2 regions of the Agrobacterium sp. K11 genome follow, and region 1 is predicted to be linked to the other one. Evidence: predicted binding sites of a transcription regulator. Region 1 holds the regulator's gene; the other holds the start of a gene.

Evidence for each region. Region 1 encodes LexA, which represses DNA repair genes until DNA is damaged. Its sites were predicted from a motif close to TGTTCNNNNTGTGTTCNG; they were not measured.
Region 2: ruvC (crossover junction endodeoxyribonuclease RuvC) is a predicted target of LexA. The motif match lies at 1,591-1,608, and genes of this name have one in related genera.

Annotation. Positions count from the first base shown of each region.
Region 1 covers NZ_JCAHRB010000005.1:57,715-61,579, reverse strand. Annotated here, with positions in the region: gene AC5SEO_RS13165 (ComEC/Rec2 family competence protein) at 1-136, shown strand, start outside; gene AC5SEO_RS13160 (glutathione S-transferase family protein) at 153-836, opposite strand; gene lexA (transcriptional repressor LexA) at 1,276-1,998, opposite strand; gene AC5SEO_RS13150 (VOC family protein) at 2,210-3,091, shown strand; gene kdsA (3-deoxy-8-phosphooctulonate synthase) at 3,091-3,865, shown strand, end outside.
Region 2 covers NZ_JCAHRB010000001.1:219,961-223,825, reverse strand. Annotated here, with positions in the region: gene ruvB (Holliday junction branch migration DNA helicase RuvB) at 1-262, opposite strand, end outside; gene ruvA (Holliday junction branch migration protein RuvA) at 388-1,005, opposite strand; gene ruvC (crossover junction endodeoxyribonuclease RuvC) at 1,037-1,549, opposite strand; gene AC5SEO_RS00985 (methyl-accepting chemotaxis protein) at 1,798-3,865, shown strand, end outside.

The DNA.
Region 1 (3,865 bases):
GGCGAGCGGGCTGCGCGCCGCAATCGCCGGAACGGACAGGCCCTGGAGCCAGCACCGTTATTACGACTGGAAAAGCGGACGTTTCGACCGTGATCTGCCGCAGCCCATCATCCGGCTGCTGGCGGCGTCGCAATGACAGCCGCCAGCATGGATCATCGGGCCTTGGCGCGCAAATCTTCAGTCAATTCGCCGATCTCGCCAACTTCCTCTTCATGACCAGCGTCGCGCCAGCTCTCCTTCAAACCGGCCTCGTACCATTCTTGCATGGCAGGCAGGGCGAGCAGCCGGTCGCAATAGGCTTTCGCTGCTGGCGAAAGATCCGCGCTGCCATAGGTCTGGAAACGGAATGCAACCGGGCAGAAGAAAGCATCGACCGCCGTGAACTTTTGACCGGCGAGATATGGCCCGCCGAATTTTGTGAGACCCTCGCTCCACAACGCATCGATCCGCTTTATATCGGCTTTAAGCCCGGCATCGCCGCCCCTGGGTTTGACCCGAATGCCCACCGACATGGGATAGAGATTGCGCAGCGAGGAAAAGCCGGCATGCATCTCACTTGCGGCCGAACGCGACCAGGCCCTCGCATGCTTGTCGCTTGCCCAGACACCCTGGTGTCTTTCGGCAAGATATTCGACGATCGAAAGCGTTTCCCAAACCGTCATACCCTCGTCGACCAGGCAGGGCACCTTGCCCGTCGGCGAAAAGGAGGAGAAGGAGACGCCTTCGCCGAACGGAATGAGCTTTTCATCAAAGGCGATACCGAGCGTGCGCATCAATACCCACGGCCGCAGCGACCATGAAGAATAGTTCTTGTTGGCTATATAAAGATCGTACATGGCGTATCTCCCGGATATGACGCGTATTTCTACACCTGCCAAGCGTTCACGGAATATCGAAAATTATCCATGGCTCCCATAAACGCCGTTGATGAATGGTGATGTGGGGTCGCTGAGAGCGCGACTTGCGATAAGTCACCCTTTGGTGACCACTAAAACTGACTGCGCAACACGACAGAACAACGTCGCTAAAAAACAGCGGATGGGATCGCTTCGACAATTATAGCGAACAGCCCATTCGCCACCACGCCTGTAGCGAAACCGAAGCATCTTTATGGAGTAGGAACTCAGTTTAGAAAGGGCAACGCGCATAGGCTGAATGGCGCATATCCTCGTGCACCCGCAAAAGCACGCCACGTTTGGAAACAGCCAAACCCAATATAGGCGCCATCTTCACGATGACGCCTATTGTAAAGTGAATACGTTCGGTTCGATAAGATCAATGGTAGCGGCGGATCAGCCCCACCAGCTTGCCCTGAATTTTCACCCGGTCGGGCCCGAAGATACGGGTCTCATAGGCTGGGTTTGCCGCCTCGAGCGCAATGGAGGCTCCCTTGCGGCGGAAGCGCTTCAGCGTGGCTTCCTCGTCATCCACCAGAGCCACAACGATGTCCCCGGGATTGGCGGTGTTGCCGTTGCGGATGATGACTGTGTCGCCGTCGAAAATGCCGGCCTCGATCATCGAATCACCCTTGACCTCAAGAGCGTAATGTTCGCCCGTGCCAAGCATGTCTACTGGCACGGCCACATCATGGGTGTTGTTCTGGATGGCGGAAATCGGCACGCCCGCAGCGATGCGGCCCATGACCGGCACGGTGACAGCCCCGCCCAGATCATTGGCCGGCGTCTTGGGGGCAGGGGCCGGTTCCGGCGTCTTGGGCTTGCCAAGGCTGCCTTCGATAACGCTCGGCGAAAAGCCGCGCTGCGGCCTTGCACCCGGCGTATAAGCCTCGGGCAGCTTGATGACTTCCAGCGCCCGAGCTCTATTCGGTAGCCGACGAATGAATCCTCGCTCTTCGAGAGCGGTTATCAGGCGGTGGATGCCGGATTTCGAAGCAAGATCGAGTGCGTCCTTCATTTCATCGAAGGAGGGCGGCACGCCGGACTCTTTCATTCGTTCATGAATGAAGAGAAGCAATTCCTGCTGTTTGCGCGTGAGCATGAGGAAAACACCCTTTAGAATCGTAGTGGAAGTCGCGAAACAAATACAGAACGAACACTATATGTTCCATATGTGTTCTGCAATCCCCTAAAATTTCGTGAAGGTGCCATCTGTTGCTGTGATGATTTGCCTCATAGCACGCAATTGTGCTTTTGTGCGGTCGAAACCGTCCCGGCATGCTCCGGGCGGAAGGCCAGCAGGATACATTTTCATGACGAAACCCTATAGCGTTGACCATCTCGTTTTGCCCGTGGAAGTCATAGGCGTCGCCGTGAAGCGCCTCGTCAGTCTTGGCTTTACGGTTGCGCCGGAGGCTCTGCATCCTTTCGGCACCCAAAATGCCTGCGTATTTTTCGCCGATGGCACCTATCTGGAGCCGCTCGCAATTACTGATCCGGCTAAATATAATGCGTCAATAGAGAGGGGTGATGTTTTCACTGGCAGGGATGTGGCCTTCCGGCAACGGGACGGGCAGGAGGGTTTTTCGGCTCTTGTCGCCAGGACTGAAGACGCCTTGGTTGACCATGAGCGGTTTCGGGCAGCCGGCCTTTCGGCGGGCGATGTTTTCGAGTTTTCGCGGCCTGTTCGGATGCCGGATGGCTCGCAAGGCGAGGCGGCGTTCCGGCTTGCTTTTGCTGCAAGCGGGGCGGCCGCGGATTTCTTTTTGTTCAGTTGTCAACGGGTTCAAGCCCTTCCGGGCGATCGCACCATGCTGGAGCGCCACGCCAATGGTGTCACCGGCCTCAGTGAAATCGTCCTGTTTACCGGCGGCGATATGAAGGTGGCGGGCCTGATCGAGACGGTGTTTGGCTGTGAAGGCAAATGGTCTCCGGGCGGTGATATGGTTTTCGCGACCGGCAATGCCAGCATCAGATTGACCGGAAAACCGGCTTTCAGCGGGCAGGCCCTGAATGCTCAGGATGGCAACGAAGGCGGATTGCGCGGCGCGGGCATCGTCTTTTCGTCACACGATCTTGCCGTGACAGAGGCGGTGCTTGCTGCTAATGGCGTGTCCTGCGCAAAAGCGGACGGCCGTCTGGTGGTGCCCGCAGCACCCGGTCAGGGTGTTGCCTTCGCCTTCGAGGAAAAATGATGAGCGTTACGAACAATCTTAAAGTCACCGCCGGCGACGGCGCCAGCAAGGTTTCCTTCTCGAATACCGAGCGGTTTTCGCTGATTGCCGGCCCCTGCCAGATGGAAAGCCGCGAACATGCCTTCATGATCGCTGGCGTCCTGAAGGAGCTTTGCGACAAGCTGGGAATAGGGCTTGTCTACAAGTCCTCTTTCGACAAGGCGAACCGCACTTCGCTTTCCGGAAAACGCGGCATCGGCCTGGATAACGCGATGCAGGTTTTTGCCGATCTCAAGAAGGAATTCGGTTTTCCTGTTCTGACCGACATCCACACGGAAGATCAATGCGCCATCGTTTCCGAGGTGGTGGATGTGCTGCAAATCCCGGCGTTCCTTAGCCGCCAGACCGATCTTCTCGTCGCTGCCGCCAAAACCGGCCGCGTCATCAACGTCAAGAAGGGCCAGTTTCTGGCGCCCTGGGACATGAAGAACGTGCTTGCCAAGCTCAATGAGAGCGGCAATCCGAATGTGATGTTGTGCGAGCGCGGCGCGTCCTTCGGTTACAACACGCTGGTTTCCGACATGCGCTCGTTGCCGATCATGGCTTCGCTCGGCGCTCCGGTCGTGTTTGACGCCACCCATTCGGTGCAGCAGCCGGGCGGGCAGGGCGGTTCCACCGGCGGACAGCGCGAATTCGTCGAGACTTTGGCGCGTGCGGCCGTTGCGGTTGGCGTGGCTGGTCTCTTCATCGAGACCCATGAGGATCCGGACAATGCGCCGTCAGACGGCCCTAACA
Region 2 (3,865 bases), on a different contig from region 1:
CCGGTCCGGAGGTGGACTTGAAGTTGACGCCAAGCTCCTTGGCCATGATCTGCGCCAGCGTGGTTTTGCCGAGACCGGGAGGCCCGACGAACAACACATGGTCCAGCGCCTCGCCACGGTTCTTGGCGGCCTCGATAAACACCTTGAGATTGGCGCGAGCCTCGGCCTGGCCGGTAAAATCGTCCAGCGACTGCGGGCGCATTGTGGTGTCGATATCTTCACCGCGCTTGTCCGCCGAAATCAGTCTGTCCGCATCGCTCATAGAGGGCATTCCATTGTTCTAACCAGTTCAAGAGATGGTCTTCGCCGCTATATCACGACTGTCGCACGAAGGCGCTTCACGAAATTCAGCATCGCACCCGGCTTTGTTCGCTTGCTGCGCGCAGCTTAGCGTGAAAGTTCGCGCAGGCCGAGCCGGATGAGTTTGGCACTGTCGCCGCCCTCCCCGCCGTTCTTCAGCGCGGCCGCAACGGCATTTGCGGCCTGATCGCGTGAATAGCCGAGATTGGTGAGCGCCGACACGGCATCCGCCACCGGCGCGGAGGCGACACCCTCGCCAAGTTCCTGCTTGAGCCCGATGGAAGCCGAAGCTTCTCCTGCAAAGGCAGGCGCCTTGTTGCGAAGCTCGGTAACGAGGCGCACCGCCACCTTCGGCCCTACGCCCGGCGCACGCGAAATCATCACCTTGTCCTGCAGCGCTATCGCATTGGCGAGTTCAGAAGGCGACAGGGTAGACAAGACGGCCAGCGCCACTTTCGAACCGACCCCCTGCACACTCTGGAGCAGATTGAACCATTCCCGCTCAAGTGCCGACAAAAAGCCGAACAGCCTCAACTGGTCTTCGCGCACATAGGTTTCGATGAAGAGGACGACCGCTTCACCAGCGGAACCTATTTTTGAGAGTGTGCGCGCCGAGCAATAGGCGACGTAACAAACGCCGTGCACATCCACCAGCACGTAATCCGTGCCGATTTCCTCAATGGTGCCTTTAAGTTTTCCGATCATGATGCCGCCCGCTGCAATGAGACTTCAATATTCAACCGGCTGCCAATAGCCGCGCCATCCTGTCGCCGCCGCGATTATGGGCGTGGCAGATTGCGATCGCCAAGGCGTCCGCCGCATCGTTACCCTTGAATTCTGCTTTCGGCATCAGGATTTTCAGCATCATGTGGATTTGCTGCTTTTCGCCGTGCCCAACACCTATGACGGCTTTTTTGACCGCGTTCGGCGCATACTCGAAAACAGGCAACCCTGCCCTCGCCGGAACCAGCATGGCAATGCCGCGCGCCTGACCGAGCTTCAGCGTGGCGACAGCATCCTTGTTCACGAACGTCTGCTCCACCGCCGCCTCATCGGGCTGATAGCTGTGAACGGTATCCGCCAGCCCATCATGCAGCTGGCACAGGCGGGAGGCGAGATCCATATCACCATCCGATGTCACAGTGCCGGAAGCGACAAACCGAAGGCTGTTGCCGAAGGTTTCGATGACACCCCATCCGGTGCGCCGCAACCCGGGGTCGATACCGATGATTCGAATCGTCTTTTGCATAAGCCACCCTATCTTTTCGGCTGCGACCCTGCCAGCGATAAGTGAACAAAACGACAACATTGATCAAATTTGCAGTGCAGCATTTACCTCTGCTTAAACCGCGTACCGCATTGTTCCCGCACAAAATCAAAAAAGGGGAGCTGCGGACATGATGATCCGCAGCGCAATATTTTCGCCATATCAGCCATCCGGTGGCGCCATCAATGCATGGTGCGGGAAGTGATACGGCATTGAGGGCTGCATCGGCCATGCTGAACCGTTTTCATTCCATATCCACCAAAGTGCTCGTGATTTTCCTTGCGCTGATGACGATCTCGACCGGGGCTCTCACGCTTCTCGGCTATCAAAGCAGCAGCGGCGTTCTCGAGGAACAGGCGTCGAAATCCATGGAGAGCATTCTCGTCTTCAGGGGCGATATGCTGCAGGAACGCCTTGAGCAGCTTGAAACGCAGGCGGATTCTATCGCCAAGATCGAATCCCTGCAGATGGCGGTAGTTTCCATGCGCAGCGGCTGGGGCACCGTGCAGAAGAGTTCCGGCGACGCAAAGGCGGAACTGCAACGCGTCTTCGTCAAGGAAAACCCCTACGGAGAGAAAGAAAAGCTCATCAAGCCCGAAAATCCGAGCGGCTTTTATTATTCCACCCATGAAAAAACCCAGACGGATATCGGCGGCTACCTCAAGGGAACCCCATTCAGCGATGTTCTATTCATCGATCCGGCCGGCACGGTTTATTACTCCTATCTGAAAGGACCGGCTTTCGGGGAAACCGTCACGGGTGGCGCCTGGGCGGATAGCGGCCTTGGGGCTGCTTTTGCGCGCGGAGCCACCAACGCAGGAAAAGCCGTGAACGACGTGGCGCAGACGAGTTTCTCCGGTCTGCGCATCGACGCCGCGACTAAAGAGGCCGGCATCTATTTCGGTATTCCGGTAGTCAAATTCGGTGCGTTCAAGGGCATCGTTCTCTTCCGCGTCAAACAAGAGGTCTTCAGCCAGATCCTCGCGAAAGGCATCTCCGCCGGCAGCTCCGAACAATCCGCGATCGTTTCCGCCGATGGCAAGGTTCTGGGCGTGGACGGAAACGGTCTCGTCAGCCTTAATCCGGCAATCTATGGCTTCCATGCACAAGCACTCAATACGTCCGGTATGACGATTGCCAAGATCAACCGTCCGGACGGCGAAGCCAATGCCTATGCCCGCGCCTTTTCGTTTGCCGGTGAAAAATACCTCGCGGTGGAAAGCATGTTGCGCAGCGAGTTGAACGCCGGTTCCATTTCGATTGCCGGCACGCTAGCCGTCATCGGCCTTTGCGTTCTGGCAGCCATGTGCGCGGCAACCGCCTTTTTTGCACGGCGCCTGTTCGCACCGCTGGAGAAGCTGGCCGGGCTGACCGGCGAAGTGGCGGCAGGCCGTCTCGATGCCGAGATCGGCAATCAGGACCGCAAGGACGAGATCGGCCGCATGGCGCGCGCGCTTGGCAGTTTCCGCGAAAAACTCATTTTGCAGAGGGAAATGGAAGCGACCGCGTCCCGTACGCGCGAGGAAGCCGAAATGGCACGCCGCGCACATCTTGCGGAACGAGAGGCCGAGGCCGGCACGCTGCAAATGGTCGTGCGTTCTCTTGACGAAGGGCTGGATCGACTGGCAAGCGGCAATCTCGCCTATCGCATTGAGACTGTCTTCCCAGACGATCTTGAAAGCCTGCGCCACAACTTCAATACGGCGCTTGCAAGGCTCAGCGAGACCATGCAGGCCATCGGCGGCAATTCCGCCGCCGTTCGCGGCGGCTCGGAGGAAATGCGAGTAGGTGCAGACCAGCTCGCTGAGCGCACCGAACGGCAGGCCGCCTCCATTACCGAGACGGCAAGCGCCATCAAGGCAATCACCGAAGCCGTCCGCGACCAGATCGAACGCGCCGAACAGGCAACACGGATCGCCCGCGACGCCAGTACGCAGGCCACTGCGTCCAGCCACGTCATGGAGCAAACAATCGCCGCCATGGAAGCGATCCAGACCTCGTCGCGCCAGATCAACCAGATCATCGGCGTTATCGATGAAATCGCCTTCCAGACCAACCTTCTCGCCCTGAACGCAGGTGTGGAAGCCGCGCGTGCGGGCGAGGCCGGCAAGGGTTTTGCCGTTGTGGCGCAGGAGGTGCGCGAGCTGGCACAACGCTCGGCCGCCGCCGCAAAAGAAATCACCAGCCTGCTGAAGCGCTCCACCGACGAGGTTTCCACCGGCGTGGCACTGGTCGAAAAGGCGGGGGCCTCGCTAACCGGCATCGGCAAGCACGTGCAGACCATCAGTTCCCGCATCG